Haloactinospora alba: one gene and its partner. Each later gene encodes a partner of the first gene's protein in a complex. Links are inferred from orthologs where the notes say so. Each region holds a gene or a part of one and is shown on either strand. Other genes may lie near its edges.

What was found.
Region 2: the proteins of mfd (region 1) and uvrA are in contact, whole or in part, in a crystal structure (PDB 4DFC), measured with the Escherichia coli proteins. The link is inferred for Haloactinospora alba from one-to-one orthologs.

Annotation. Positions count from the first base shown.
Region 1 is NZ_VFQC01000001.1:210,334-226,052, reverse strand. The notes cover bases 11,158-15,242. They hold mfd (transcription-repair coupling factor), read left to right. Parts: upstream 11,158-11,466; coding sequence 11,467-15,042; downstream 15,043-15,242. Outside these bases: FHX37_RS01055 (nitroreductase family deazaflavin-dependent oxidoreductase), read left to right, coding at 1-416; FHX37_RS01045 (sugar phosphate nucleotidyltransferase), read right to left, coding at 1,198-1,953; FHX37_RS01040 (NUDIX domain-containing protein), read left to right, coding at 2,016-2,456; FHX37_RS01035 (SUMF1/EgtB/PvdO family nonheme iron enzyme), read right to left, coding at 2,451-3,941; FHX37_RS01030 (hypothetical protein), read right to left, coding at 4,303-4,704; FHX37_RS01025 (hypothetical protein), read right to left, coding at 4,692-4,928; FHX37_RS01020 (MerR family transcriptional regulator), read right to left, coding at 4,925-5,140; FHX37_RS01015 (hypothetical protein), read right to left, coding at 5,137-5,637; FHX37_RS01010 (helix-turn-helix domain-containing protein), read left to right, coding at 5,908-6,723; FHX37_RS01005 (DUF397 domain-containing protein), read left to right, coding at 6,716-6,901; FHX37_RS01000 (methyltransferase domain-containing protein), read right to left, coding at 7,492-8,334; mazG (nucleoside triphosphate pyrophosphohydrolase), read right to left, coding at 8,723-9,445; cysC (adenylyl-sulfate kinase), read right to left, coding at 9,429-11,039; FHX37_RS00980 (oxygenase MpaB family protein), read left to right, coding at 15,288-15,719. UniProt on the Escherichia coli protein: Couples transcription and DNA repair by recognizing RNA polymerase (RNAP) stalled at DNA lesions. Mediates ATP-dependent release of RNAP and its truncated transcript from the DNA, and recruitment of nucleotide excision repair machinery to the damaged site.
Region 2 is NZ_VFQC01000001.1:1,298,366-1,313,388, reverse strand. Bases 5,931-9,319 are described here. They hold uvrA (excinuclease ABC subunit UvrA), read right to left. Parts: upstream 8,966-9,319; coding sequence 6,131-8,965; downstream 5,931-6,130. Other genes in these bases: FHX37_RS05940 (TerC family protein), read right to left, coding at 9,209-9,319; FHX37_RS05950 (RDD family protein), read right to left, coding at 5,931-5,958. Outside these bases: FHX37_RS05975 (aminotransferase class V-fold PLP-dependent enzyme), read right to left, coding at 1-1,271; FHX37_RS05970 (CaiB/BaiF CoA transferase family protein), read left to right, coding at 1,599-2,834; FHX37_RS05965 (acyl-CoA dehydrogenase family protein), read left to right, coding at 2,846-4,036; FHX37_RS05960 (nitroreductase/quinone reductase family protein), read left to right, coding at 4,133-4,597; FHX37_RS05955 (RDD family protein), read right to left, coding at 4,704-5,339; more of FHX37_RS05950, read right to left, coding at 5,422-5,930; more of FHX37_RS05940, read right to left, coding at 9,320-10,216; DNA repair protein RecN, read right to left, coding at 10,505-12,205; FHX37_RS05925 (NAD kinase), read right to left, coding at 12,868-13,839; FHX37_RS05920 (TlyA family RNA methyltransferase), read right to left, coding at 14,039-14,839. UniProt on the Escherichia coli protein: The UvrABC repair system catalyzes the recognition and processing of DNA lesions. UvrA is an ATPase and a DNA-binding protein. A damage recognition complex composed of 2 UvrA and 2 UvrB subunits scans DNA for abnormalities.

The DNA of each region.
Region 1 (15,719 bases):
ACCGACTGGGGCTCGGCGGCCTCCTCGGCAACAGGTTCGTGCTGCTGACCCACATCGGGCGCAAGAGCGGCAGGGCCCGCCAGGTGGTACTGGAGGTCGTGGGGCGCCACGAGGAGTCCGGCGGGTACCTGGTCGCCTCCGGCTACGGCGGACGCGCGCAGTGGTTCCGCAATATCAGCACCGAGCCGCGGGTGCGCTTCCAGGTGGGATGGCGCCGCTACACGGGCACGGCGCGCCCGCTGCCGGCTGAGGAGTCGGGGCGCCGCCTCGCCGAGTACGCCCGCCGCCACCCTCGGACCGCCGCCGCGCTGATGCGGGCGGTCGGCCAGGAGGTCGACAGCACCGACGCCAGCTACGAACGGGTGGGCGCCGACCGGGAGCACGGGGTGCCCATCGTCGCCCTGCGACCCGAGTGAGCCGCGCCCGGCGTGACCCGCTACCCACGCACCCGGCCTTCACAAGACGGAGTGGAGTGGCTGGGAGCGGGAGCTTTCCCGCTCCCAGCAGGTAACTGACCTCGACCTACCCCCACGTGCGTGAGGCTCATCCGCGGTGTCAGTGTGCGGCTGACCCGTACCTCGGTCCATCCCCACGTGCGTGGGGCTCACGTGACAATCCACAGAGGTTGTCCGGAGCGTTGCGGTCCATCCCCGCGTACGCGGGGAGCATAAATAGTCGCTCTGCGTGAGCATGCGCCGTATGGGTCCATCCCCGCGTGCGCGGGGAGCATCTGGGGGACCGTCTCCGGAATCGGAAACGCCCGGGTCCATCCCCGCGTGCGCGGGGAGCATCCGGTTGGTCAATAGCAATACAACGCCAACCGGGGTCCATCCCCGCGTGCGCGGGGATCATCTCTCTGACCTGGTCTTCTATGTCACGCGCGTGCCCGTGTGTGCAACTTCTGGATATTCGGACATAACACGTACATACCTCAAAAACGCGTTATCAACGAGCAGTGCGGCGCGTAACCCAACACCGCGACGACGGAGCCAGGAGACCACATCTCCCGTCGCTGTGCACGCTCCCCCGGATGAAACCGCGCCTGATCCCATGTGGTCGGCAAGTGTGTGTAGCAGCGATGTATCCATTCCGCGTGGTAGCGACGTCGAGAACGCGACACCTCCGCTGTCGTCGCCGACGCGGTGGGATAGCTCACCCCGCACACACCGCGCCCCGGAACCGCAATTGCCCCCTATCTCAGTCGACGTTCGGGAAGGGCGCCCCAAGATCGGTCACAGTAGTGTCTACTCGCCGGACTCTGACCGATGCCGTCTGGGCGTAGGTGGACAAGGCAAGCGATAGTTTCGGCTCTCCGCTGGAGTGCCGGTAGGTGTGGAGGAAGTCCAGGAATGAGCGACTGACCCGTGAACGGCCGGTCATGAGCGCGAGGTTGTCGCAGCCGTAGGTGGCTTCGAGAACGGCTGCTGTATCCTCGTCGGGCTTTTCCACCAAGCGAACCATGCGGTCGTTGTCGCAGACGACGACGCCGCGCTTGGTTGCTGCGGCGCGTGTGTAGGGCCGCACCATCACCGCTGTGTCGGCGTCCAGTTCACCCAGGTGCAGCAGGGGGCGGGCGTTGGGAAACAGGTTGTCGGCGTACATGACATACAGCTGGGCGGGCCGGTTCAGGTAGTCGTCGGCGTTGAGTACGGACGTGATGTCACCGTAGGTACCGGACTGGGGGATCATGTCCACGCTGGGCCAGTGCCGCGTTTCGGTGGCGGTGTCGGCAACCTGGTCATACGCGTCGGGCTTGTTCAGTACGTAGCTGATCCATGCGGCGAACCGGGTGTAGTAGGGGTGGTGCACCATGACGGTTCGCGCGTTTCCCAGGTCGGCGATTTCTTCCATGAGCAGTGCGATTCCTGGTTTCCCATGCACGGGAAAGTATTCTTTTGGCAGGAATCGGAACCAGTCCGCCCTCCTTGTTCCCAGCCCTCCGGCGGCGATCATTACTGAATGCTGTTTTCCTCGGTCCGATCGCATTGAGCCATCCTTTTCGCTAGGGTGCTGACATGGATATACGCGTGACGGGTTTCCTTGTGGAGGACGGGCAGGTTCTGCTGTTGGACCAGGACACCGACGGGCTGCGCAAGTGGAGCCTGCCCGGCGGCCGGGTCGAGGAGGGCGAACCGCTCGCTGATGCCCTCGTTCGCGAGATGCGGGAGGAAACCGGAATCGACGTCGAAGTCGTCCGGTTGCTTTACGTGTGCGACCACATCATTCCGGAAAAAGGTCTTCATGTGGTGCACATGACTTTCGAGGTGCGAAAGGTGGGCGGGACTCTCGGTAAGATCTCCGAGGGAATCGATACGCGCCCGATTCGTGGAGTGGAATTCGTAAAGACCGAGGATCTTTCGCAGCTCGGTTTCAGCGAGCGGTTCGCCCAGCTGGTCGAGGGCGGCTTCCCTGGCGCCGGCTCCTACATGGGACCGAAGTCGGCTATCGGGCTATGACAGAAGGGCGATAGCCTCCCGGTCGAGTTCGGACAGGGGGCGCGTCCGGTCGCCTAGCAGGGTGAGCCACCGGCTCAATCGGTCGGCTACCTCGTTAAGCGAACATCGAGGACCCGTGGAAGATGCACAGGTCAACCGCACACCGACACCGCAGGAGGCGCCGAGCAGGTGCCGGGAACGCCGACTCGTCACCTCCTCCCGCGACGCGGGTGTGTTCCATGCGGCTCCGTGCCGGTACCGCGTTAGGGGCGCCCACTCCGTTCCGTGGCCCGGCCCATCGCAGCACCACACTCGAAGATTGCCGACTCTGTGGTGCACAGCTTTCGGCCCTAAACCAGGTTCATCGACGGGAGTCACATCTCCCATCTGGTATTCGGCGTTGCTGGCGTGAGCGCCGGCAGTGAGCGCGTCCAGCTCGCTGCTGGTCGGGAGCCGCGCCCCTTCCCAGAAGGCATAGGCGGCTGCTCCGATCCAGGTGATCCAGTAGGCCGGATGGTGTTCGTATCCGGGGCTCACTCGCCACCCCTTGCCGGTGGGGTGCAGTCGGCCGCCGCGTTCGTGCGGCATGGGGATCGCGACGATGTGTACCCCGTGCAGGGTGGTCTTCAGGCCCGCGTCGGTGAGCCCGTTAAGGAAGACACACATCTCGGCGTTGGAGACGAGCAGGTTCCGCCACCGGGTATGAGGGGGAGCCAAGGGGACATAGGCCGGTTCGGTCCGCGCCTTGCGAATGGTGGTCGTCAGTCTCGGTGGGGCGGCTTCTGGATTGTCGAAGGTGGCCAGGGCGTAGGAGTCGGCACCGGCAAGCCACCGCTCCGCCCTCTTGGACGACGCGGGAGCGACGATGCTGCGGAGCAGACTCAAACAGCGTGACGTCTCGGACGTCACCACCTCGGCGGTTCCGGGGCGCAGACGCGCGACCAAACCGTCTTTGTGGTTGGTGGTCGCGAACGTGCTGTCACAGGAGGGTGTCTCCTTTGATGGGAGCGAAGACGCCGATCCGAATTCCTCAACCAGCCCGGCCAAGGGCCGCGTGGCGGATCGCCAGTCGAGTACGGCAGCTTCGTAGGACACATGCGCGTGTTCACGGTCTCCAAGGGCATCGGCGAGCAGGGCCGTGTTCAAGGTGATCAGCCGTGTAAGCGCGACGGGCGGGCACGGATCGTCGTCGGGTACGAGTCTCGACCAGCGGCGGTGTTCGTCCTCGTGTGCCAAGGCCGCAACATGGCGGTAGATGTTCCCGTAGTCCCACCGTTTCCAGAGGGCGCCACGGGTGAAAGAGCTGGCCACCCCTAGCGGAGACCGTGAGAGCACCACAACGGGTGAGTCCGGGAATAGCGCGAGGAGCGCCGCGGCGGTGAAATACAGGTTGGTCTCTTTGACGACGTGGCGCCCGCCGCGGTACTTGCTGCTCTTGAAGGACTCCACCCAGTAGGCGGCGAGCGGAGCGTGTACAGCGGGGCTTGTTGCACTGATTGTGGTCAAGGGGGCGAGTGGGTGTTGCCTGCCGAGCTGCTGCCGAAGGTGTTCGTTGTGCTGGATGGTGGAATGTCGCAGGGAGTCGAGAACCCAGTTCGACCCCACGCGTTCGGAGGTTCCAAGAACGAGTATCAGAGGGCGTTCGTCAGCCGTCATGGTTCGTGTCTCCCAGGGGGTGTCTCGAAGACGGAAGTTGCTGGTCTGATCTGTGTCGCTCTTAGTGGTGGGCCACCCCTGGCGCGGCGTGGGAGGGAAGGACGCCCGGGTGTTGGGAGATGGTGGCAGCACCCAGGGACGGGGGTGTGCGCCACCACGCACACCCCCGTCGCGCGCCCGGTCGAGAAAAGGCACGCGTTCCGTGATGGTTCTATTCCTGGAGTTCGACCGGGATCCAGTCGGTCAGGATGCGGGGATTGGCGTGGCGCACCGGACCGCCCTTGGCAGGTCGCACAAGCACATCCCCGCTGTCCGTTCCGGGCTGGGGTGTGTGGCCGGTGACCACGTGCACGGTGGAGCCAGCTGCGTGCAGCCGCACCCGCAACCCCACGGGCCAGCGGCACTGCAGATACGACAGATCCCCACCGGAAAGCCGCTCCACTTCGGCCGGGTGGACGGTGACCGTGTGGACATCGCCGACCGTGTCGCGGGGAGCGATCCGCAGCATCCCGTCAGCCTGCTGTGTGACGACATCCCACGGGGTGGTGCCGTCGGGTTCCCCGGGCAGCCGCACCCACATGCCGGGTTCCCACCCGGGCTCTACTCCTCGCACGGGCCACCACCCCTAGCCTCGCGCTGATGGGAAACCGCTCCCGTGTCCTCGTCACTTCTGTCGGTGTCGTGGTCCTCCTCGCCGAGCCAGGCGTCCAGCCGGTCGCGCAGCGCGAGGATGGTCGCGCGGATCCGGTTGAGCCAGAACGCGTGGCCTTCGGTGGCCTGGACGAGCTGCTCCACCAGGTCACGCAACTCGCGGCGTTCCTGCGGGGTGAGATTCACGCCTGACCACCCCCTTCTTCACGGTTGGTGGTGGCCAGCAGGGTGTGAACCTGGTCGGGCGCGAACCGGCGGTGCCCGCCCGGGGTAACCAGTACCGGGGCCAGGCGGCCCTCGCGTACCCAGGTGTTGACGGTGGAGGTGGTCACGCCGAAGGCCTCGGCCACATCACCCGGACGCAGCAACGGGGCGGGCCAGGGTGCGGGGGTACTCACCGGACCACCCCCACCGTGCTCTTCTGCTCGCGCTGGGATAGCCATTGCCGCACCAGCGGGGAGAGTTCCGCGCGCACGTCGTCCAGCCCGTCCTCGTGGGCCGGTGGGGCGGGAGGTTCAGGCGTGGTGGCGGCACCGCAGGCCGGACAGGCCCCCTCTTCCTCCCGCCGTTGGCGGTGACGCTCGAACTCGGTCACATAAGGCCGCACGGGGCTGTGCTCCTCAGGGTCGAGCAGCTCGGGCTCGGGAAACGCGGCTGAAGGGACCATGCCGCTGTCCACGTCCCGGCAGGAAATCCCGGCCTGGTCGTGGGTCCCACCCCGTGGCGGCGGCACGGTGAAGCGGCGTGCCGTACCTCGCCTGGCGGGTGGCGGTGGTGCGGCACGCGGGGCCGGGCGTTGGTAGCCATCCCGGTAACGCGTGGGCGGGAACAGGGCGACAGCCAGCATCGCAAGCAGCGTCCACAGGGACGCGAGGGTGCGAATAAACTGGAGCATTGTCATCGACTCCTCATCAGTTGATGGCCACGCCTCCGGAGAGCTGTCACTCTCGCGGAGGTTTTGTAACGCCCCGGGCGCGGTTTCGCTGCTACCTGATACCGCGCCCGGAGGCTCCTCCCCTTGTTCCAGGAGCTCGCCGACCAGCATGGCTTTCGTGCGGAATCGGTAGCTAGCATGACCACCGCTTTGTCAATTTCTTTTACGTTCGGTTTATTTTGGTGTTCTAGCGGTGATGTTCTGTGATGGTTGATCAAGCGTGGAGGACTGATGGGGCGTAGATACAATCCAACTTGGCAGAAATTCGGCTCTGAACTGCGAAAACACCGAACTTCAACATCCATGTCACAGGGGCAGGTTGCCCAGGCTTTGGTGGTGTCCTCATCCCTGATTTCGTACATGGAGTCCGGTATGCGTGGTCCGCAGTTTGACCAAGCGCAACAACTGGACGCATTGTTCCGGACTACCGGGACCTTCGAACGGCTCTGGAAGTCGGCCAACGGACAGACGCTGTATCCGACCGGTTCCCGGACATCCATCGACTTCGAGCAGTTAGCCTACGAAATACGCGAATATCACAATTTTCTGGTTCCTGGTCTTATGCAGACCGCTGATTACGCCCGTGCCACGTTCGCTGCCATGCGACCGTTCGTAGATGCGGCGACTATTGACCAACTGGTGGACTCACGGTTGCAGCGCCAGCGGGTGCTGGAGGATACAGACCGCCCACTAATGTGGGTTGTGCTGGATGAGACTGTCATACGGCGCAACATCGGTGGCGTGGTCACAATGAAGGGGCAGATTGGTCATTTACTGAGACTGATCGATGAACACGTCCTGCGTCTCCAGATCGTTCCGTCCGACCTCTCGATGCCACCGGGGCTGTGCGGACCGTTCCGAGTGTTCGCGTTCGCGGACCGCCCCATGGTGGTGACAGCGGAACACGTGGTGGACGATGTGGTCCTCGACAGTGATGAGCACGTCCGCACCTGCTCCACGCTGTGGTCAGCGATTCAGGCGGACGCGTTGCCGACCAGCAGTAGCGTTGACCTTCTCCGCCAGATACAGGGAGAGCTAGATGAGTAACCAGCATGTGTGGCACAAGTCCAGCTACAGCAACGGCAGTAACAACAACTGTGTCGAGGTCGCCGAGGGGCCGGTGACCGCTGTCCGCGACACCCAGAACCGGCAGGCCGGCCACCTGTCGTTCTCCGCTTCCGAGTGGCAGGCGTTCCTCGACGAGGTGCGCACCGGCCGACTGTAACCTTCGCCTGTGGCTGCCCTCGGCCACGGAGCAAGACGTAGCCAGCCCTCGGTTTCACCCCGGCCGGGGGCTGTTGTTGTTCCGGGGCTACGTCGGCATGGGGGGACGCAGCGTCTACCGCCCGCTGGGGCTCACCGAGCCAGAGCTGATGGTGTCACGAGGGTTGTTTCCCGGTTCCGCTGCAGAGTTCGCAAGGGGCATCTTCAACTGTTCCATCGCGGGATCGTTGCTGGGTTCCATATCCCCGACATGCGCTGCAGTTCACTTCTTTACGGTGCTGACCCCATCACCCATACCTCTCCGCACTTGATTGCGTGGCGAATCCAGCCACACGTGCTGGCCGTCAGCGTCCACAGTGAGTCCAAACCGCTCTTGGCCCGGCTCGCCCCATGCCACCCATCTCAAGTAGGTCTCTTCAGCCTCATCCCATAGGTTGCGTGGCCCGCGCTGCGTCACCGTCGCAGGTTCATCCGTGGAAGGTTGTTTCACCAGTGCGTGTGAGAGACCCCCATCAGACAGCACCAGAAGGAACGTTCCGTCGGCCGAGCTACCGCCTGCTGCGGTGAGGCGCGGCAACGTCCCGATGAGTGCTATCTGACATCCCGTACCCGCGTAATGGACGCGGCGTGGATCAATCCGGGGTGCGACTCGCGGTCATCGTCAGCTATGGGGGTGTTGGTAGGGCGCTGGGAACGCATCATCATATAACCGCAGTTGCCAGTGAAGCGTCCCACGGCTCCGTCATTCGTAGCAGTGAGCTTTACCTGATAACCGCCCAAGCCAGGCATCCACGGCAGCACGATAATCCCGCCAGGGCGGGTCTGTTCCACCCATGTGTAGGGCACCTTCCGTACCCCGCATGTGACATGGATCCGGTCGAAGGGGGCTCCTCCCGGATGCCCTTTCTCGCCGTCACCTGTTATCAGGTTCGGCATATATCCAACGCGTTCCAGATTCACCCGCGCCTGTTTCGCTACCTGCTCGTCCACCTCCACGGAAGTGATGTTCTCCGCGCCCAACCGGGCCGAGAGCAGACCGGTTGTCCACCCGGTACCGGTACCGATCTCTAACACTCGGTCCTTGTCGTATGTATCGAGAAGCTCTAAGAAGGAGGTGACATTACTCGGAGCGGAATTGGAACTGGTGAAGCGGTTCGCGCTCCGAGCCGATTCCTCAGTGAGGTCGGTACCGCCGTCCTCGATCTGGGTCACGATCGTGCTGTCGCTGTAGACCGCCTCGTACCACGGCTGGGGATCGGTGGCTCGGTCGATCCAATAACTCGGAGCGGCACCCATGGGCGTCGCCCACGCCCGCTCGGGCACGAACCACTCGCGCGGGACGTCCCGCAGTGCCTGCCTCCACGTTTCGTTCTCGGTAAGTCCGGCCAACCGTTCCGGGCCGGGTGGGGTCTGTTCACCCATCCGCACCGCCACGGGTACCCATACTGATCCTCCACGCCTCGGGGGGATATCCGTCCACGTCCCTACCCCGCGCGCGGAACAGGCAACACCCCGTGGCCGGAAGCGGCCACCCGCGGTTACTCCCCACACAGACAGATCCGGGCATGCCCGCCAGCGGCGAGGCGGCCCCGGAGATCGGCGTTTCCCCACCGGAGGGCTCCTCCAGGAACCCCACAGCTTCGGGGTGCCGTCCCGGAACCGATACCCGCACACGCGCCGCGGCCGAACGCCGCGCTGCGTCCTCGTCGCCGAAGCCCTCGATGCCGGGTCCCTCTCCGTGGGCGGATGCGCAGAGCACACGGGGAACCATGTCCCCGCGGGCCAAAGCCCCCTCGGTGCCCCACCCAGCGCTCCGGACGCGCTAATCCCAGTAGGCCCGCCACTGGTCGGCGGTGAGTGAGCGCGGCTCGTAGCCGTCGGCGCGGGCCTTGGCCTCGGCGGCGCGTACCCGCTGGTCGAACCGGCGCGCGGCCGAACGCAGGTCCATCTCCGGGTCGGCGCCGCGCTGGCGTTCCGCCTCCACAGCGGCCAACAGCTCACCGCCGGGCCCGCCGTCGTCGCCGATCAGCTCGGCGGGCACCCCGTTGCGCACGGCCCGTTTCGCCAGCTCGTAGCTGAGCAGCGCTGCGGGTTGGCCGAACGGGACCCCTTCCAGGATCGACGCGTCCTCCTGGCCCTTCTCGGCCCGTTCGGCCGCCTTGATCGTCTCCCAGTTGGCCCGGACGTCCTCGGTGCCGTTGACGGCGGTGTCGGAGAACACGTGCGGGTGGCGGCGCACCAGTTTCGTGGTGACGGCCTCGGCCACGTCGTCGATGGTGAAGCCCTCACCGCCGCGTTCCTGGGCGACACGCGCGTGGAAGACGACCTGCAGCAGGACGTCGCCCAGCTCCTCGCGGAGGGTGTCGTAGTCGCCGTCCTCGATCGTCTGCAGCGCCTCGTAGGACTCCTCGATGAGGAACTTGGCCAGGGACTCGTGGGTCTGGTCGGCGTCCCACGGGCACTCGCGGCGCAGCGTGTCCATGACGTCGACCAGGGCGAGCAGTCCCTGGCCGGGCCGGTGCTCCCGGTCAGTGGTGTCGGTCATCAGCAGTGGTCTTCCGTTCCGGTTCGGGTTCGGGTAGCCAGCCGCCGACGCGCAGCGCCTCCAGCACCCGGGCGACGGACTCGCTCTCCTCGGTTCCCGCCGTGTCCAGCACGAGCTCGGCGTCGGCGGGTTCCTCGTAGGGGTCGGAGATCCCGGTGAACTCCTGGATCTCGCCGGCGCGCGCCTTGGCGTAGAGGCCCTTGCGGTCACGCTCCTCGCACACGTCCAACGGGGTCGCGACGTGGACCAGGAAGAAGTCCCCGTTCTCCTCGACCATAGCGCGCACCTGGGCACGGGTCGCGGCGTAGGGGGCGATGGGGGCGCAGATGGCCACGCCGCCGTGCCGGGTGATCTCGGAGGCCACGTAGCCGATCCTGCGGATGTTGAGGTCGCGGTCCTCGCGGGAGAAGGTGAGGCCCGCGGACAGAAGCCGCCGTACGATGTCGCCGTCCAGCAGGGTGACCGTGCGCCCGGAGCCGCGGATGCCGTCGGCCACGCCCCGCGCGATCGTGGACTTGCCGGAGCCGGAGAGGCCGGTGAGGAACACGGTCAGGCCGCGACGAGTGCGCGGCGGCCGCAGCCGGTACAGTTCCGTGGCCACCCGCGCCGGCGTGAACCAGGACGGCAGTTCCCGGCCGAGGGCGAGCGTCTCGGCGATGTCGGCGTCGGCCGGCTCCTCGCGCGCCGCCTGCTCGGGAACCTCACCAGCCAGGCGCCACATCCCGTCCCGGGTGTCGTAGCGCCACTCGGAGGGGCGCAGCACCGCCACCGGGGAGGTGGGCTCCGCGGCCGCCACCTCGTGGGCGGAGCCGTCCTCCCCGCGGTTCAGCAGGACGCTGGTGGCGCCGTAGGACCGCGCCACGTGCGCGGCGAGCAGGGCGTCCCGCCCAGTTGGCAGCGCCCCGCCCGCGGGGGAGCGCGCCGGCGGGAGGGTGGTAACGGCGAACCTGCTCCGCGGCGGCAGGAGCGGTTCCGCCGCAAGGATCGCGGGGGCCAGCCCCTCGTTGTCCATGGGGGCGTCGACGAGGACGAGCACGTCGGCGGGGTGGTCGCCTCCGAGGCTCGCCGCCGCCTCCCGTATCTGGTGCAGGGTGTTGTGGTGCAGCGGGCGGTCGGTGACCACGGCGAGGAGGGGCCGGCCGGCGTCGCCGCCCTCTGCGGCCCGGAGGGCGGCGAGGCTGTCGGGCGACAGCCGCAGCTGCCGCAGCGCGCCGTGCATCGCCGGGCTCGCGGAGCACACCTCCCCGGCGAGGTGGTGACTGGGGGTCTGGTCGGGTTGTGCGTGCTGTTCGGGCCGCCACCGTTGGCGCACGTCCAGTTCGGCCAGCGGCGCGCCCTCCGGGTCGGTGAGTACGAGCCGCCGGGCGTCGGCCAGTTCGTCCGGGACGGGCAGGGTGACCGGCACCGGCCAGGGTGTGCCGTCCGGCAGGTGCCCGTCCCGCGTCACCGCCTCGGCCTCCTCGGCGGTCATGAACCCGGACAGCGGGTAGCTGCCGTTGAGGATGAGCTCCAGGTGCGCCAGTTCCGTGGGGCCGGGGGCGAAGTGCGGAGCCGCCGCCTCGGCTGTCTCGGTGCGCTCGCCACTGACACTCAACCCGACCTCCAGAATCGCTCGTGCACTGCTGGGGACAGCTTATGCCGGCCGGTGGGGCCACCGTGCCGCCCGTCGGTGGTTGGGGAGAGAGCCGTGTCCCGGCCGGACGCGGCCGGGGAGGAACACCAGCCGGCCGGACGCGGCCGGGGGAGGAACACCAGCCGGCCGGTTGGTGTTACGGGGGGCAGGCCCTGTCCACCGCCGGAACGGTGGACGGTGTCCCGACGGCTCGTGGCGCCGCGTAGGCTTGGCAGTGGCCCGCCCGCGCTGACACGAGCCCGCCGGGTGTGCCGCTGTCCGGACCGCGGCAGTGCGCGGCGGTGTCGGACAGCGGGTGGCGACGCCGCGCACACGAGCGACCAGCGAGGCTTGTGCACGTTGCCACCTGCCGACCACTCCCTACCACGGTCATACGCTTCTTTGCGCCATGAGTCTTTCTGGATTGTTGAAGGTCGCCGCCGGCGACCCGGAACTCGACCGAACGATCGCGGCCGCGCGAGACGGCCGGGACGAACACCTCGATCTCGTGGCCCCTCCGGCGCTGCAGCCGCTGCTGGTCTCGGCGCTCGCCGCGGAGGAACCCGCGGGCGCTGACCGGCCGGTACTGGCGGTGACCGCCACGGAGCGTGCCGCCTCGGAACTGTCCGAAGCGCTCGGTTCACTGCTGCCCGACAACTCCGTGGCGCTGTTCCCCGCCTGGGAGACGCTGCCGCACGAGCGGCTCTCCCCCCGTTCGGACACCGTGGGGCAGCGGCTCGCGGTGCTGCGGCGGCTGGCCCACCCCGACCCCGCCGACCCGTTGACCGCGCCGTTGCGGGTGGTGGTCGCCCCCGTCCGCAGTGTCCTGCAGCCGCTGGTATCCGGCCTGGGAGAACTGACGCCGGTGCGGGTCCGCCCGGGGGAGGACGCGGAGCTGGAGGACCTCGTCCAGTCCCTGGTGGACATCGGTTACGCCCGGGTGGACCTGGTGGAGAAACGCGGTGAGGTCGCGGTGCGCGGCGGCATCGTGGACGTCTTCCCCCCGACCGAGGAGCACCCGCTGCGCCTGGAGTTCTGGGGCGACCAGGTGGAGGAGGTCCGGTACTTCCACGTCTCCGACCAGCGGTCGATGAGCGCCGAGCAGCACACCGGCGGCCGGGGCGACGCCGCTGCCGGGCTGTTCGCGCCGCCCTGCCGGGAACTTCTGCTCACGCAGCGGGTCCGGGAGCGGGCCAGGGAGCTCTCCCGCCAGAACCCCGAACTCTCCGACATCCTGGACAAGCTGGCCCAGGGGATCGCGGTCGAGGGCATGGAGGCGTTCGCGCCGGTCCTCGCCGACGGTATGGAACCGCTGCTGAACCACCTGCCCGCGGGGACGCACGTCGTGGGCTGCGACCCGGAGCGCGTCCGGTCCCGCTCCGTCGAGCTGGAGCAGACGAGCCGGGAGTTCCTGCAGGCCTCGTGGATCAACGCCGCCTCCGGTGGCGACACTCCGATCGACGTGGGCGCCTCGGCCTACATGACCCTCGACGAGGTGCAGGCGAACGCAGCCGAGCTGGGACTGCCGTGGTGGACCCTCACCCCGTTCGACTCCGGCGACGCCGCTGAGGCCGACGGCAGCGGCGCCACGACGGTCCGTATCGACGCCGGCCCGGCGGAGGCCTACCGCGGCGACACCGAGCGCGCACTCGCCGACGTCAAGTCGTGGTTGCACGACGGGTGGCGGGTCGTGCTGCTGACACCGGGACACGGTCCCGCGGAGCGCCTGGACTCCATGCTGCGCGACGCCGGCCTCGGGGTACAGCTGCGCGGCGACCTCGACGAGGCACCGGAACCGTCGGTGGCGACGGTGACGACGGGGCAGCTCGAGCACGGTTTCGTGTGGCGCCCGGTGCGTACGGTGCTGCTCACCGAGACCGACCTGGTCGGGCAGAAGTCCTCGACGCGCGACATGCGCAGGATGCCCAGCCGCCGCCGGGGCAACGTGGACCCGTTGCAGCTCAAACCGGGCGACCACGTGGTGCACGAGAAACACGGCATCGGGCGTTACGTCGAGATGATCAGCCGGACGATCCAGGGCGCCACCCGCGAGTACCTGGTGATCGAGTACGCGGCGAGCAAACGCGGCCAGCCGGGTGACCGGCTGTTCGTCCCGACCGACCAGCTCGACGAGATCACCCGCTACGTCGGCGGCGAGGCGCCGACCCTGTCCAAGATGGGCGGTGCGGACTGGTCGAAGACGAAGAGCCGCGCCCGCAAGGCCGTGCGGGAGATCGCCGGTGAGCTGATCCGGTTGTACTCGGCCCGCCAGGCGTCGCCCGGCCACGCCTACCCGCCGGACACCCCGTGGCAGCGCGAGTTGGAGGACGCGTTCCCCTACGTGGAGACGCCCGACCAGCTGGCCGCCATCGAGGAGGTCAAGGCCGACATGGAGAAGTCGGTGCCGATGGACCGGCTGATCTGCGGCGACGTCGGCTACGGCAAGACGGAGGTCGCCGTGCGCGCCGCGTTCAAGGCAGTGCAGGACGGCAAGCAGGTGGCGGTGCTGGTGCCCACCACGGTGCTGGTGCAGCAGCACCTGTCCACGTTCACCGAGCGCTACGGGTCCTTCCCCGTCCGGATCAAACCCCTGTCGCGGTTCCAGACCGACTCGGAGGTGGAACAGACCCGCGAGGGACTGCGCACCGGCGAGATCGACATCGTGATCGGCACCCACCGGCTGCTGTCCGACGAGACCAGGTTCAAGAACCTGGGTCTGGTGGTCATCGACGAGGAACAGCGGTTCGGGGTGGAGCACAAGGAGGCCCTGAAGCGGCTGCGGACGCAGGTGGACGTACTCGCGATGTCGGCCACCCCCATCCCGCGCACCCTGGAGATGGGGATGACGGGCATCCGGGAGATGACCACGATCCTCACCCCGCCGGAGGAACGCCACCCGGTGCTGACGTTCGTCGGCCCCTACGACGAGAAGCAGATCGCGGCGGCGATCCGCCGGGAGCTGATGCGCGAGGGGCAGGTGTTCTTCGTACACAACCGGGTGGCGTCGATCGAGCGGGTGGCGGCCTCGATCAGCGAGCTGGTGCCGGAGGCGCGGGTGGCCCACGCCCACGGCCAGATGAACGAGCACCAGCTCGAGAGGGTCATGGTGGACTTCTGGGAGAAGAGCTTCGACGTGCTGGTCTGCACCACCATCGTGGAGTCCGGACTGGACGTGCCCAACGCCAACACCCTGATCGTGGACCGCGCGGACACCTACGGGCTGTCCCAGCTGCACCAGCTGCGGGGCCGGGTCGGCCGCGGCCGCGAGCGGGCCTACTCCTACTTCCTCTACCCGCCGGAGCAACCGCTCAGTGAGACCGCGCACGAACGGCTCTCCACGGTCGCCCAGCACACGGAGACCGGCGCCGGGATGTACGTGGCGATGAAGGACCTGGAGATCCGCGGCGCAGGCAACATCCTCGGCGCGGAGCAGTCCGGCAGTATCGCCGGGGTCGGGTTCGACCTCTACACCCGCATGGTGGGGGAGGCCGTCCGCGAGCTCAACGGCGACGAGGTCTCCGACGAGGAGGTGGAGACCAAGGTCGAGCTGCCCGTCGAGGCCCACATCCCGCACGACTACATCCCGGGCGAGCGGTTGCGGCTGCAGTCCTACAAGCGCATCGCCAGTGTCACCGACGACGAGGACATCGCCGCCGCGCGCGCGGAGCTGGTGGACCGGTTCGGCACCCCGCCGCAGCCCGTGGACAACCTCCTGGCGGTGGCCCGCTTCCGGGTACTGGCCAAACAGGTGGGGCTGACCGACGTGGTCCTGCAGGGCAACCAGATCCGGTTCGCTCCGGTCGAGCTGCGCGAGTCGCAGCAGCTGCGGCTGCGGCGGCTCTACCCCAAGGCGGTACTCAAGGAGGCGAACCACACGCTCCTCGTCCCGGCGCCGAAGGCGGGCGGTCTCGGCGGGAAGAACCTGCGCGACCTGGACCTGCTGAAGTGGTGCACCGACCTGGTGGAGGCCGTGTTCGCCAGCTGACCCGGCCGTGGCCCGTCGGCGGGGCCAGCCACCGCTGCCGCAGCGCGTCACGTCCGCGCACCGGGTGAACCGTTCCCGCGGTGGATTCGGCGGAACGCGCCGCAGACGGGAAACACGTATTGTAGTCTTCTGGCGATTGAACGTGTCTTCGCGCCGGGCGTGTTCCTCACCGCCCTCCCCAGCGGGACCGGACGGAGCGTCCGCGCGGGCGCCAGCGCCTCGCAGCGAAACGTAAGGAGCCGGAGTTGGCCCTCACCTACGACGACTACCTCACCGACCTCAAACACGCCGGTGACCCGGACGCTGACGCCGTCGTCCGGGAACTCCTGGACAACGGCCAGGTCAACAGCGTCAACGAACTGTTCCGGGAGTTCGGCGCGGCCGACCAGGACGTCCCCTCCCAGGCCCCGCCGGTCCTGGCCGACTACCTGGAGAAGACCCGGAGCTTCCCCGACTGGATGGAGTCCCAGCGGCTGGACGACATCGCCGAGTTCTTCCAGCACCACCACCTCGCGGCCTCGGCCATCCAGGCGACGGCCGGGCTGGTGGGTACCTACCTCTCCCCCGTCGGCGCGAAGACGCTGCTGTCCACCCACCAGCTCTCGCAGCAGCCGCACCGGCGCCTCTCCCAGTCGACGCGGCTGTTCATGGGCATGGGGGACGAGGACGCGTTCACC
Region 2 (15,023 bases), 1.1 Mb from region 1 along the record:
CCGTGGTCGGCGAGTTCGGACAGCGCCGCGACCAGCCTGTCGACGTGCTCGGGGGTCGTTCCCAGGCCCAGACTGGCGCGTACGGCCTGCCCGTGACCGTCCGGAAGCAGCCCGCGGGTGAGGGGGTGGGCGCAGAACAGTCCGTCCCGCACTCCGATCCCGTACTCCGCTGCCAGGGCCGCTCCCACCAGATCGCTGGGCAGACCGTCGACCACGAACGACACGATTCCCACACGGGGATGGTTCCTGTGCCACAGACCGAGGTCGTGCACCTTTCCGACGGTTGCTATCCCCTCCCGCAACCGGGTCAGCAACTCCTGCTCCCGTTCGTGCAGCCGGTCCTGACCAGCGGCCCGGAGCGTGTCACAGGCGGTTCCGAGCGCCACGGCGCCCAACAGGTTGGGGGTGCCCGCCTCGTGGCGGGCGGGCAGGTCGTTCCACCGTACGCCGTCCTCGGACACGAGACGGGTGGCGCCTCCGCCGGCAAGGTAGGGGTCCGCGGCCCGCAACCAGTCGGTGCGGCCCGCCAGCACACCCGAGCCGAAGGGCGCGTAGAGCTTGTGTCCGGAGAAGGCCACGTAGTCGGCTCCGGTCTCGGCCAGGCTGAAGGCGCAGTGCGGGACGAGTTGGGCGGCGTCGACGACGATACGCGCGCCTTCCGCGTGGGCCACGTCCGCCAGCTCCTCCACCGGCCACACCTCCCCGGTGACGTTGGACGCGGCCGTGACACAGAGCAGGCGCGGCCCCTCGGGAGCGGCGCGAAGCGCCGCCCGGGCCGCCGCCACCGCCTCCTGGGGGTCGGAGGGCAGCGGGAGCTGGCTCAGGTGGCCGACGCGGCTGCCGCGGTGTTGCCACGGCAACAGGTTCGCGTGGTGTTCCGTGGAGAAGACCACCACCGAACAACCGTCGGGAACGGCACGGGCCAGCAGGTTGAGCGCGTCGGTGGTTCCCCGGACGAACAGCACGGTGTCGTTGTCGCGCGCGTCGACGAACTCCGCCGCCGAAAGCCGCGCACGCTCGTAGGCCCTGGTACTGAGTTGGGAGTGGAAACCGGCGCCGCGGTGCACGCTCGCGTAGTAGGGCAGTGCGGCGTGCAACGCCTCCTGCACCGTGCTGAGGCACGGGGCGCTCGCGGCGTAGTCGAAGTTGGCGTAGTCGACCCGTTCTCCCGTCACCAGCGGGACGGGAACCTCGGATCCGACGAGGCTCGTGTCCGCGGGTTCGTTCCCTGCGGCACAGGAGGACAGCGGGTCAGTGGCGACAGTCGTCATCAAGGCACCTCCACGGGGCCGTTAGGGACCCCTGGAGATGCGGCGGCGCCGTCGTCGCCTGCTTCCCGCGGGGTCCGCGCTTGCCTGACACGGTTGCGTTCGGTCGTGTCTCGACCTGGTCCTCACCCGGGGCACCCCACCGCGGAAGGAGGGTTGCCGGCCAGTTAGCCGGGGCTTAACACTGGCACTCATGACCTGTTTGGGAACTTTAGCGCACCATGGCGGATTGTGCGCAATCGCCCCCCGCTCGACGACGACGCCCCGGCGCCATGGCATGGTGATGACATCGGGGCGCGCCCATCGAGGACGATGAGGAGTGGTGCGTACATGCCCAACAGCGATTCCGGTTCGGACCAGCCCCTGGCGGGTGTCAGGGTTGCTGACCTCTCACGTGTGCTTGCGGGTCCCTACGCGACCATGCTCCTCTCGGACATGGGTGCCGAGGTCGTCAAGGTCGAACACCCAGGCGAGGGCGACGACACCCGTGCCTGGGGGCCGCCGTGGGAATCGGGCGAATCCGCTTACTTCCTCTCCGTGAACCGGGGAAAGCGCAGTCTGGCCGTCGACCTCAAGGACCCGGACGGGGCGGCCGCTGTGCGTGAGATCTGCGCCGGTTGCGACGTGCTGATCCAGAACTTCCGCCCCGGCGTCATCGACAGGCTCGGGCTCGACTACGCCTCGGTCCGGGAACGGAACCCCGCTGTGGTCTACTGCTCCATCAGCGGGTTCGGCCCCGAGCACGATCCCGCCGACCGTCCCGGTTTCGACGCCGTCATGCAGGCCGAGAGCGGGCTCATGGCCGTGACCGGGGCTGGTGACCAGGCCAGCAAAGTGGGAGTGGCTATCACCGATGTGCTTACCGGCCTCAACGCCGCGGTCGCCATCCTCGGGGCCCTGTTGCGCGCGCGCGTCACGGGTCAGGGTGAGCACATCTCGGCGTCGTTGGTGAACTCCGCGCTGTCCGGCCTCGTGAACGTCGCGCAGGGGGCGCTGGCTACGGAAACGGAGCCTCAGCGGTACGGGAACGCCCACCCGGCGATCGTGCCCTACCAGGTGTTCGGCACCGCCGACGCCGACATCATGGTCGCCGCCGGCAACGACGCGCTCTTCCGCAAGCTGTGCGCCGTACTCGGGCGGGACGACCTCAGCAGTGACCCCCGATACACCACCAATCCCGACCGGGTCGCTCACCGCGCGGAGCTTGTGGAGGAGATCCAGGCCGAGCTGCGCACCCGGCCAGCGCACGAGTGGACGGAGTCGCTGTTGGAGGCCGGGGTGCCGGTCGGCAAGGTGCGCGGCGTGCTGGACGCGATCCGTACCGCCGACGCGGCCGGCGACGACGTGACCCGCACCGTGCACCACCCCACAGCGGGGAGCTTGGAGCTCCTGCGCGCGGGGTTCCGGTTGGGAACCGCCGAGGGGAGGAGGGATGGAGGGTCGGATCCGCCTCCCCTGCTCGGGCAGCACTCCAGACAGATCCTCACCGAGGTGGGGCTGAGCGCCGACCGCATCTCGGAGATGATCGAACGCGGTGCGGTACGGGTGGCGAGTAACGGCGAGTAGATAGGACTGTCATGACTGACCAGCGCAAAGCCTCACCGCCGGACCCGGACGACTTCCTCGCGGTCGACGGGTCGCTGTCCGGTGAGGAACGCGACATCCGCGACACCGTCCGCGGGTTCGGGTCGCGGGAGTTGCTTCCCCACGTCGCGCAGTGGTTCGACGCCGGGACCATCCCGGAACCGCGCGCCCTAGCGAAATCGCTCGGAGAACTCGGCGTCTTCGGCATGCACCTGCACGGTTACGGTTGTGCGGGGGCGAGTGCCGTGGCCTACGGGCTGGCGTGCCGTGAGCTGGAGGCGGTCGACTCCGGGTTGCGGAGCTTCGTCTCCGTCCAGGGGTCCCTGGCCATGACAGCGATCCACAAGTTCGGTTCGGAGGAGCAGAAGGAGACGTGGCTGCCGCGTATGGCGGCGGGGGACGTGATCGGCTGCTTCGGCCTGACCGAACCGGATTCCGGCAGTGACCCGGGGTCGATGCGTACCAGCGCCCGCCGCGACGGTGACGGCTGGGTGCTCAACGGCACGAAGATGTGGATCACGAACGGCTCCATAGCCGACGTCGCCATCGTGTGGGCCGGCACCGAGGACGGCATACGTGGTTTCCTCGTTCCCACCGACACTCCTGGTTTCACCGCCAACACGGTGCACCGGAAACTCTCCCTGCGGGCGTCGATCACGTCGGAACTGGTGCTGGAGGACGTGCGGCTGCCCGAGGAGGCGCTACTGCCCGGGGCGTCGGGGCTGGGGGCTCCGCTCTCCTGCCTCAACGAGGCGCGCTACGGGATCGTGTGGGGAGCCGCGGGCGCCGCGCGTGCGTGCTACCGGGCCGCTCTGGACTACGCCACGACGCGGGAGCAGTTCGGCGGGCCGATCGCCGGGTTCCAGCTCACCCAACGCAAGCTCGCCGACATGCTCGTCGACGTCAACCAGGCCGGACTCACCGCCCTGCAGATCGGGCGGCTCAAGGACCAGGGTGCGTGCCACCACAACCATGTGAGCTTCGGCAAGTTCTCCTGTGTCGCCGCGGCGCAGCGGGTGGCGCGCCTCGCGCGCTCCGTGCACGGCGCGAACGGCATCACCCTGGAGTACCCGGTCATGCGGCATATGGCGAACCTGGAAACGGTCGCCACGTACGAGGGCACTGAGGAGATCCATGCGCTCAGCCTGGGACAGGCTGTGACAGGCGTCTCCGCCTTCCGCTGAGTCCCCGGTGCGCAGCCTGCTCCACGTTCCCGGCAGAGTGGGTAGGCTCGATCCTGAGAACTCCGCGACCGCGGGGCGACCCTGAGGAGATACCCGATGGCCAACGACACGTCGCGTTTCCCCACGACGAAGTTCTGGCGTACCACGAACGCCATCATTGCGGGGTTCGTCAAGTACGGCATCGGCACCCCGGACCTACGGCTGCTCACCACGCGCGGCAGCAGGTCGGGTTTTCTCCACACAACTCCGATCAGTCTGCTCGAGAACGACCGGGGACGTTTCCTCGTCGCTCCCTACGGCCCGGTGGGCTGGGTACACAACATACGCCAGGACGGATTCGCCACGCTGCGTCACGGTGGCTGGATCGAGCTGATCAGCGTGGTCGAGGTGGGGCCGGGCCGGGCAGCCCCGGTTCTCAGGGAATACCTGGACCATCCGCGGTCCGCGGTCGTCGGCCCCTATTTCTCCGCCTCCCCGGACGCACCCGTCGACCGGTTCGAGGACGAGGCCGCGGCCCACCCGGTCTTCGAGATCGTGCGAAGCACCACCGTCCGCCTGTAGTCCGCCCGGGGGCGGGCGGCGCCCTGTCGGGCCGCTGCGGTGGCGCCCGCCGCGGTGCGTGTCAGGCCCTGCTCCACCGCCCCCGACACGCGGGGCCGGGGAACGATCAGCTCGTACGTACGACGACAGTGCCGCCGAGCTTGTCGTGCCACCCCTGACGGTTGGGACGGTCCCACGTCGGCCACAGTGCGAGGAACACCGCAGCCGCGGCCGCGACCAGGACGGCGAGGGCGAAGGGAAGGCTGTAGCAGAGCAGCGCCCAGAGGTGCAGCAGCGCCGCCCGAGCCAGCATCGACGCGACCGGGATCGGCCCCTGCCATCCCGCCCCGGCGAGCGGCGCCACCTCGATCCCCAGCAGGTGCTTCCCCAGGGTCCGGCGCCACTTGCGGACACACACCGTGTCGTAGACGGTCAGAACGAGGAAGAGTACGACACCGGTCAGGATCGAGGCTCCCTCGCCCGATGAGAAACCGTCTCCCGCGATCCACCGCGCCGTGGAGACCAGGAACATCGTGAGCAGGACCACCAGGACCGTCGGCAGGGCCAATACCACGCCGTCGATCAACCGCGCCGCCACCCGTTGCGGCCACGATGCCAACCGCTGCCGCTGGCCGGAGGCCTGCCACTGCTCAGCGCCGGCGGCGGGCTGCCAGGCGGCGTCCGCGCCGGTGTGAGGGGTCCCGGGGGAAGCGGCCGCTCCTTCCGCGGTACCGGACCTGGGATCGGGGTTCTCGAAGGACACGTTCCTGTGCTCCTGGCGCGTCGGGAAACTCGTGGGAAGACCCGTTCGGCGGTGCTGTACGGATGTCACGGGCCGAAGCGGGCTACGACGGTACCGCGTTCCTCTCCCAACGGATCACAGCGGTGTCCGCGAGCTTGTCGTGCAACCCCCGGTGCCGCGGCTGGTCTATGAGCGCGGAGACCACAGCGTAGATCGACACTCCCGCTCCCAGGAGGCTGAGGACACTGACAAAGTTCAGTAGTACCGAGAGGAACAGCACGGCTGACCGTTTCACCAGGGAGAGCATGGGCGGTGGGGAGGGGTGGCCGCCAGTGGCGCCGACAACGCGCACCCCGGCCAGGAGCTTGCCCACGGTCGCACCGTACACGCTGGTGAACAGGGCCTCGTAGGCCACGTAGAGCGTGAACACCACCAACGACTGGACGAGGCTCGCCGGGAGCTCCATCATCCCCGTCGCGTCGACGCTGTCCCCGCCGGGGACCGTGCGTGCGATGACCGCGTTGACCAGCGCGGCCAGGCCGGCGAAGATCACCAGATCGACGAAACGCGCCAGGACGCGCCGGAGCAGAGCGGTCTGCGGCTGCGGAGGACTGCCACCCCGCTGGTCTGCTGCGTTCATACCACCCCGTCCTTGGGACGTCGCCGTTGTCGGAACCGGGGACCCCGCGCGATCCCGCGACGGTTCTGACACGAGGGTATTCCGTCCTGTTTCCCGTGGGGTACCCGCTGGCGCCCGTGCCGGGGACCCCACGGTGCTCCCCTCCCTGCCACGCGGCGGACCAGCAGCCGCCTCACAGCATCGGGGCCAGGAACTGCCCCGTGTAGGACTCGGCGACCCTGGCCACCTCTTCCGGGGTTCCGGAGGCCACGACGGAACCGCCGGCCTTCCCGCCCTCGGGTCCCATGTCTATGATGTGGTCGGCGGTCTTGATGACGTCGAGGTTGTGCTCGATGACCATCACTGTGTTGCCACCGTCCGCCAACCGGTCCAGCACCCCGAGCAACTTGCGTATGTCCTCGAAGTGCAGTCCCGTGGTCGGTTCGTCCAGCACGTAGACGGTACGTCCGGTGGAGCGGCGCTGCAGCTCCGAGGCGAGTTTCACCCGCTGCGCCTCACCGCCGGAGAGGGTGGTCGCCGGCTGGCCGAGCCGTACGTATCCCAGACCGACGTCATAGAGGGTCTGCAGGTGCCTACGCACCGCCGATATGGGCTCGAAGAACTCCAGTGCCTCCTCGACGGGCATGTTCAGCACATCCGCGATGTTCTTGCCCTTGTAGTGCACGTCGAGGGTCTCTCGGTTGTACCGGGCACCGTTGCAGACCTCACAGGGAACGTGGACGTCCGGTAGGAACTGCATCTCGATCCGGATCGTGCCGTCGCCCGCGCACGCCTCGCACCGTCCTCCCTTGATGTTGAAGGAGAACCGGCCGGGCTGGTAACCGCGTACCTTCGCTTCGTTGGTCTGCGCGAACAGCTTGCGGATGTGGTCGAAGACACCGCAGTACGTGGCCGGGTTGGACCGCGGGGTACGGCCGATCGGGCTCTGGTCGACATGCACGATCTTGTCGATCTGGTTCACCCCGTTCACCCTGGTGTGCCGCCCCGGGACCGAGCCCGCCCCCTGTAGCTCCTTCGCGAGGGCCTTGTACAGGATCTCGTTGACGAGAGTGGACTTGCCGGAACCGGAGACACCGGTGATGGCGGTCAGGACTCCGAGGGGGAACGCGACGTCGATGTCGTGCAGGTTGTTCTCCCGCGCGCCCTTCACGACGAGTTCCTTGCCCTTGGCCGTGGGACGCCGGGAGGAGGGAACCTCGATCTCCCGCTTGCCTGTGAGGTACTGGCCGGTGAGGGAGGTGCTGTCGGAGAGCAGCTCGTCCACCGGCCCGGACACGACGACGTCTCCACCGTGTTCCCCCGCTCCGGGACCGATGTCCACCGCCCAGTCGGAGGACCGGATGGTCTCCTCGTCGTGTTCCACCACGATCAGCGTGTTCCCGAGGTCACGCAACCGGCGCAGCGTGTCGAGCAGGCGGATGTTGTCCCGCTGGTGCAGTCCGATCGACGGTTCGTCCAACACGTAGAGGACTCCGACCAGTCCCGAACCGATCTGGGTCGCCAACCGGATACGTTGCGCCTCTCCGCCGGAGAGCGACCCGGCCGGCCGCTCCAGGTTGAGATAGTGCAACCCCACGTCCAGGAGGAATCCCAGACGGGCGTTGATCTCCTTGAGCACCTGGGAGGCGATCATCCGGTCCCGATCGCTGAGTTGCAGGTCGCGCAGGAACTGGGCGCACTCGTCCAGCGGCAGCGAGCAGACGTCGGCGATCGAGGCGCCTCCCACCGTGACGGCGAGCACGACCGGCTTGAGGCGGCGTCCCGCGCAGCCGGGGCACGGCACGGTACGCATGTACCCTTCCAACCGCTCCCTGCTGGTGTCGCTCTCACTCTCGGCGTAGCGCCGTTTGACCCAGGGGATCACGCCTTCGAAGCTCGTGTAGTAGGCGCGGGTGCGCCCGAAACGGTTCCGGTAGCGCACGTGCACCTGCGTGTCGTGACCGTCGAGGATCGCCTTCCGTCCCGCTTTGGGGAGACGCTCCCACGGCGTGTCCAGGTCGAACCCGATGGCGTCCCCGACCGCCTGCATCAGCCGGCCGAAGTACTCCCTGCCGTGCCCCGAGGACCACGGCGCGATCGCGCCGTCCGCCAGCGTCTTCTCCGGGTCCGGAACGACGAGTTCGGGGTCGACCTCCATCCGGGTGCCCAGGCCGGCGCAGTCGGGACAGGCGCCGTAGGGCGAGTTGAACGAGAACGACCGCGGTTCGAGCTCCTCGAAGGAGAGGTCGTCGTAGGGGCAGTACAGGTGTTCGGAGAAGACCTTCTGCCTGCCCGGATCCTCCTCGGGAAGGTCGACGAAGTCCAGCACGATGGTTCCGGAGGACAGGCCCAGTGCCGTCTCCACGGAGTCGGTGAGGCGTTTCTGCGCCGACTCCTTGACCGTGAGCCGGTCCACGACCACGGAGATGTCGTGCTTCTCGTACTTCCTGAGAACGGGGGCCTCCTCCAACCGCACCTGGGAACCGTCAACGACGGCTCGGGTGTAGCCCTTGGTCTGCAGGTCCTTGAACAGTTCGGCGTACTCGCCCTTACGCCCCCGTACGACCGGGGCGAGCACCTGGAAGCGGGTCCCCTCGGCGAACTCCAGTACACGGTCGACGATCTGCTGGGGTGTCTGTCGAGCGATCTCCCGTCCGCAGTCGGGGCAGTGCGGCACTCCGATACGCGACCACAGCAGGCGCAGGTAGTCGTACACCTCGGTGATGGTGCCGACCGTCGACCGGGGGTTGCGGCTGGTCGACTTCTGGTCGATGGAGACCGCGGGGGACAGCCCTTCGATGAAGTCCACGTCCGGTTTGTCCATCTGACCGAGGAACTGTCGGGCGTAGGCGGAGAGCGACTCGACATAACGCCGCTGCCCCTCGGCGAAGATGGTGTCGAACGCCAGGGAGGACTTCCCCGACCCGGACAACCCCGTGAACACGATCATCGCGTTGCGCGGCAGGTCCAACGAAACGTCCTTGAGGTTGTGTTCCCGGGCCCCCCGGATCACCAGTTCCTCGGCCATACGTGCCATCAGCCCCTTCGGCACCGGCGCGCAACAGACGCACCAGGACTCTTATCTGCTTGCCGCGCGGAAATACGGCCGCCGCACCCAGGGCGGATCGAAACACTGTTCGGACACCGGTCGTCGCGCGGCGTCAACCCTCTGACGATAACCACTCACGGACGCGGAATCTTCCAGCGCGCGCCCATCCGCGAGACCCCCGCGGATGCCACCACTATATACGAACACTCGTTCGATACCGGGCTACTCTCCGGACTCTTCCCGCTCCTGGGGAACAGCTTCCGCGCGCGGTGTCGGACGGGAGGTCAGCAGACTGGCCACCACGGTGACAGTCATCACGCCGATGATGACCGAGAGGGAGAGGGAGGTCGTGACCTCCACGACCTCGACACCGTTCTCGTGCAGGGCGTGCAGGATCATCTTGATCCCGATGAAGACCATGATGGCGGCCAGGCCCCAACTGATGTAGGCCAGCCGGTCCATCAGCCCTGCCAGCAGGAAGTACAGCTGGCGCAGCCCCAGCAGGGCGAACGCGTTGGCGGTGAAGACGATGTAGGCGTTCTGCGTCAGTCCGAAGATGGCCGGGATGGAGTCGATGGCGAAGACGAGGTCGGTGACACCGATCGCCACGATGACCATGAGCATCGGGGTCACGTAGCGCCGCCCCCCCTGGCGCACCGTGAGGCGCGGGCCGTGGTACTCCTCGGTGACCGGCCAGACCTTCCGTACCATGCGCACGGCGAAGCTGTCCGAGTAGTCCTCGTCGGAGTCACGCGAGACGTGGTCGCGGACGATCTTGACCGCCGTGTATATGAGGAACGCGCCGAACAGGTAGAAGATCTCGCTCCAGGCGTTGATCGCCTGCGCTCCCACGGCGATGAAGGCACCGCGCATGACCAGGGCGATCACGATCCCCACCAGCAGCACCTCGTGCTGGTACTTCTTCGGGACGGCGAAACTACCCATGATCAGGTAGAACACGAAGAGGTTGTCGACGCTGAGGCTCTTCTCCGTGATGAAGCCGGCGAAGTACTCCCCTGCCACTGTCCCGCCGCCCACGTACCACAGGCCGACTCCGAAGAGCAGGGCTATCCCCATGTAGAAGGCCGCCCACCATGCGGCCTGACGCATGCCGAACTCACGCGGCCCGCTCTTCTTGCTCCACGGATGGTCGACGATGGCGAGATCGGCGATCAGTACGGCGAGCATCCCGCCGACCGTGACAAGCCACACCCACATCGGGACGTTCATGGATACACTCCTCCGGTTGCCGTGCCCGTAATGCGCAAACGGACATGTCTCGCACCGGAGGTCTCTCCCGTCCCGGAAGCACCACGGCTCAGCCACGGCACCGTCCATGGACCGGCGGCACCGGGTTCGCCTTATCGCGATCCGTGATGACGACACCGCCGTGTAAGGGATACTCCCCTCACCATGCGTTCACGAGCCACGCAGCGTCCACGCAGTCGCAGCTTCGTGACACTCTTCTATCATGCCATGGAACCACACATGCGAGACACGTCCCGACGGGGACCGCCGTCAGGACGCCCGAGCGGTGTCGGCGATCGTCAGGAGTTCCTCAGCGTGGGCCTGGCCGAGCTCCGAGTCCTCCAACCCGGCCAGCATCCGGGACAGTTCCCGAGTACGGCCGGCCCGGTCCAGACGCGTGACGCCGCTCTCCGTCACGGTTCCCGCCCCGGATTTCTCCACGACCAGGTGAGCGTCGGCGAACGCGGCCACCTGGGGAAGGTGGGTCACGACCACCACCTGTGCCGCTCTGGCGAGACGGGCGAGCCTACGACCGACCTCGACCGCCGCCTTCCCCCCGACTCCGGCATCCACCTCATCGAAGACGAAGGTGGGCACGGGGTCGGCACCGGCGAACACGACCTCGATCGCGAGCATCACCCGGGAAAGCTCGCCCCCCGAGGCCCCTTTGTGCAACGGGAGCGGCGGAGCTCCGGGATGGGCGACAAGCAGGATCTCGACCTCGTCCCGGCCGTGGGGACCGAAATCATCCCCGGCTGTCACCCGAACACTGACCTGGGCGTGGGGCATGGCCAACGCGGTGAGTTCCTCGGTGACAGCGGCGGAGAACGTCTCGGCGGTCTCGGTGCGGATCCGGGTCAGCTCGTCAGCCAACTCGAGCAGTTTGGAACGCAGCTCCTCCTCTTCATCGCGCAGCTCGTCGATGCGCTCGTCGTCCCCCTCGAGCTCCGCGAGCCGTTTGGCGGCGTCCTCGGCCCAGGCGAGGACATCGTCACTGCTCTCCCCGTATTTACGGGACAGTTGGGCAAGGTGGGCCCTGCGCTCCTGGACGGCAGCCAACCGAGCGGGGTCGGCCTCGATCGAGTCGGCGTAGGAGGCCAGCTCGGTGGCGATGTCACCGAGGACGTGGCTGGCCTCGTCCAGCCGGTCGGTCACCGATGCCAATGACGTGTCATGGTCCCGTACCGCCGCCAACGCATGGCGTGCCGAAGCGAGCAGCCCCACAGCGTCGGCCTGCATATCGGCGTCCGGGTCCCCGGTGAGTGCCCGGTTGGCGGTGGTAGCGGCGACACGCAGGGAGTCGGCATGGGCGAGCCTGTTCTCCTCCGCGAGCAGCTCCGCGTCCTCGCCCGGGGTGATCTCGGCGTCAGCGATCTCCTCGACACCGAACCGCAGCATGTCGGCCTCCTGCTCGCGGTCGCGCGCGCGGCTGGTCAGCTCCTCCAGTTCCTCGGAGACCTCACGGTGCCGACGGTAGGCAGCGGCGTAGGAGTTGAGTGTCCTGGTGAGCGCCTCTCCGGCGTAGCGGTCGAGAGCAGCGCGCTGCCGCTCCGTGCGCAGCAGACGGTGCTGGTCGGACTGGCCGTGTGTGGCGACGAGGTCGTCCGCGAGGCTGGCGAGCAGGCTCACGGGGGCGGAGCGCCCGCCCGCGGAGGCCCGGGAACGGCCCTCCGCCGACACCGAACGGGTGAGGATCAGTGCTCCCTCGTCGAGCTCCCCCCCGGCCTCGGAAACGCGCTCCGTGACCCGGCTCTCCTCCGGGAGTGTGATACGCCCCTCGACGAGGGCGCGTTCCGCACCGGGGCGCACTCGTTGCGGATCAGCACGGCCGCCGAACAGCAGTCCCAGCCCTGTCACCACCATGGTCTTCCCCGCACCGGTTTCACCGGTAACAACCGTCAGCCCCGGCGACAGCTCCAGCATGGCGTCGTCGATGACCCCGAGACCCTTGATACGGACTTCTTCGAGCACCGAACTCTCTCCCGCTTCCACCGGTGATTGCCGCTTCGTCCTCGGCGTGTGCCTGTCGGCAGTGAACGCCACTGTTCACTTACAGTCGACGTGCTCTCCGCCGCGAACGGCGAAGATCCTTCCCACGGTTCCTGCCGCCGGGAGGACGGTACTTCCTTTCGGGTTCCCGCTGCTTCCTGCTTCTGCGGCGGCCGCCCCGCGGCCCGCACCGCATCCGCAAGCGTTTCGCCTCTCCGCCCGCCCAGCGGCGAGGATATTAGCAGCGGCATTCGCACCCCTGCCGTGGGCCACGTCGCGTGGGCACCGCCAGGTACCTGCGGGCCACGGTGCGGTCCCGTCGCCGTAGCCGCGCGTGCGCCACCTCTGGCTGGTGGAACCCACGGGCCGTGTGGCCACGGGGGCGTGCCCCCACCAACCGCACTTTTCCGACAGTAACCGGCGGAACGTTTCCCAGGAAGCGTCGTGGACCCTTGTCGCCAGCCGCGCACGAACCGGATCCGATGCCCTCCGAAACACCGGAGGGCTCTCACGGGCGCTCCGGTAGGGGAGCCGTACCGCGGCCGCACCACGGAGCGCCTCCCTCTCCGCAGCGCGTGTCACACACCGGTACCGGCCTCTCCCGCGTGGGGCCGGCCGCCCGCGGACCGGAAATCCGTCCCGGCTCACTCCTGGTCACGTTCGGCGCGTCCGCGCCATCCCAGAACGGGAAGACCGAACTTGGCGACAAGCCGGTCAGTGAACGGTGCCTGCTGCAGGCGAGCCAGACGCACCGGTGTCTCCGCGCGCTTCACCTCGACGCGTGCTCCCGCGGGCAACTCGACCATACGACGCCCGTCGCACCAGAGCACACCCTCCGTGGTCTCCGGGACCACCTCAAGCGCGATACTCGCCTCGGGAGAAACGACAATGGGCCTGGCGAACAACGAGTGCGCACTGATCGGTACGACCATGAGCGCCTCCACCTCCGGCCACACGATGGGGCCGCCAGCGGAGAAGGCGTGCGCGGTGGAACCGGTGGGGGTGGCACACACCACTCCGTCGCATCCCCACCGGGACAGGGGGCGCCCGTCGATTTCCAGCACCGCGTCCAGCATGCGGCGTGCGCTCGCCTTCTCCAGCGTGGCCTCGTTCAGAGCCCAGGTCCGCACTGGGGGGACACCACTGTCACGCCCGCCGTTGTAGACGGCGATATCCAGTGTCATCCGCTCCTCGACCTCGTACTCGCGCGCGACGACACTGTGCACGGTCGCGGAAAGATCCTCGCGTTCGGCTTCGGCGAGAAAACCGACGTGCCCCAGGTTGACTCCCAGAAGCGGGGCGCCTGCGGGCCGAGCGATCTCCGCCGCCCGCAGCAGCGTACCGTCGCCCCCCAACACCATGACCACCTCAGCGCCGTCCGCGGCCTCGTGGTCCCGCACCAGCTCCACCGGCTCCAACGCGCACCCGGCACGTTTGAGCTCGTCCGCCTCGCTGGCCAGCATCCGCACCACCAGCCCGGCCTCGGTCAGACTGTGGTGAACCAGCTCAGCACTGCGCATGGCCGCGGGCCGACCGGTGTGCACCAGCAACAGCACGCTCCTGTCACTGGGGCTGCTGAACGTGGTTGTTCCGTCATCCCGACCCGCGCTGGTCATGGCAGTAAACTCCTCGCGCTCGTGGCGGTCCCGAAGGCACCGTTGTTCTGCGGTCCGGGCCACCCACCCGCGCACACGGTGCCTCGTTTCGACGTTATCGCCGCCGCCGCCCTCCCGAAGCCCCTCGCCTCGTTCACATACAGTGTGCCGGGCTTCCGGGGGGTTCTTCGGGAACTGGCGGCCCCCGGCCGCCGCCGTGTCACTGGGGCCCCTCGCCGAGAGTGGACCGCAGACGCGACTCGTCCAGTGGACCGGCCCCGCGACGCAGCCACAGGAAGTACTCGACGTTGCCCGACGGACCCGGAAGCGGGCTGGCCGCAGCGTCGGCCACCCCCAGCCCCAGGGTCCCTGCTTTCCCCGCGACCGAACGAACAGCTTGACCGCGAAGCTCCGTACTACGGACCACACCCCCGGCACCGACCCGGTCCTTGCCTACCTCGAACTGCGGCTTCACCATCAGCACGAAATCGGCGTCCGCGGTGGCGCACTCCACCAGCGGCGGAAGCACCAGGGTCAACGAGATGAAGGACAGGTCCGCCACCACCAGGTCAGGGACCACGGTCCCGACCCGTTCCGGGGTGAGTTCACGTATGTTGCACCGTTCCACCACCGCAACGCGGTCATCATTGCGCAGCTGCCATGCCAGCTGTCCGTAACCGACGTCGACCGCGATGACGTGCGCCGCGCCTCTCCGAAGCAGGACGTCGGTGAATCCGCCGGTGGAGGCTCCCGCGTCGAGGCACGGCCTTCCCTCCGGGTCGATCCCGAAAGCCCCGAGCGCTCCGAGGAGTTTGTGCGCACCGCGCGACACGTAGGGCGGTTCCTCGTCCGGAACGCGCACCACGATCGGCTGGTCGGTGCCCACCTGGGTGGCAGGTTTCACCGCCAGCATCGCTCCCACCTGAACCTGACCGCTGTCGATCAGTTCAGCGGCGTGCGCGCGGGATCGGGCGTACCCCCGACGGACGAGTTCGGCATCGAGCCGGCTTCGTTTGGCCATGGTCGACTGAATGCGCCTATCTGACGTTGGTCTTCGCTCTGAGGGGGTTGGATCCCTGGTGTACTGCCCACCGGACGCAGGAGTCGCCAACGAGCCACTGGGACCACCGGCCGTCAGCACGGCTCTTCCGCACCCTCGGCGTGAACGGTGCGTTCCCCCTACGGCCGGTTAGCACGGTCCCGTC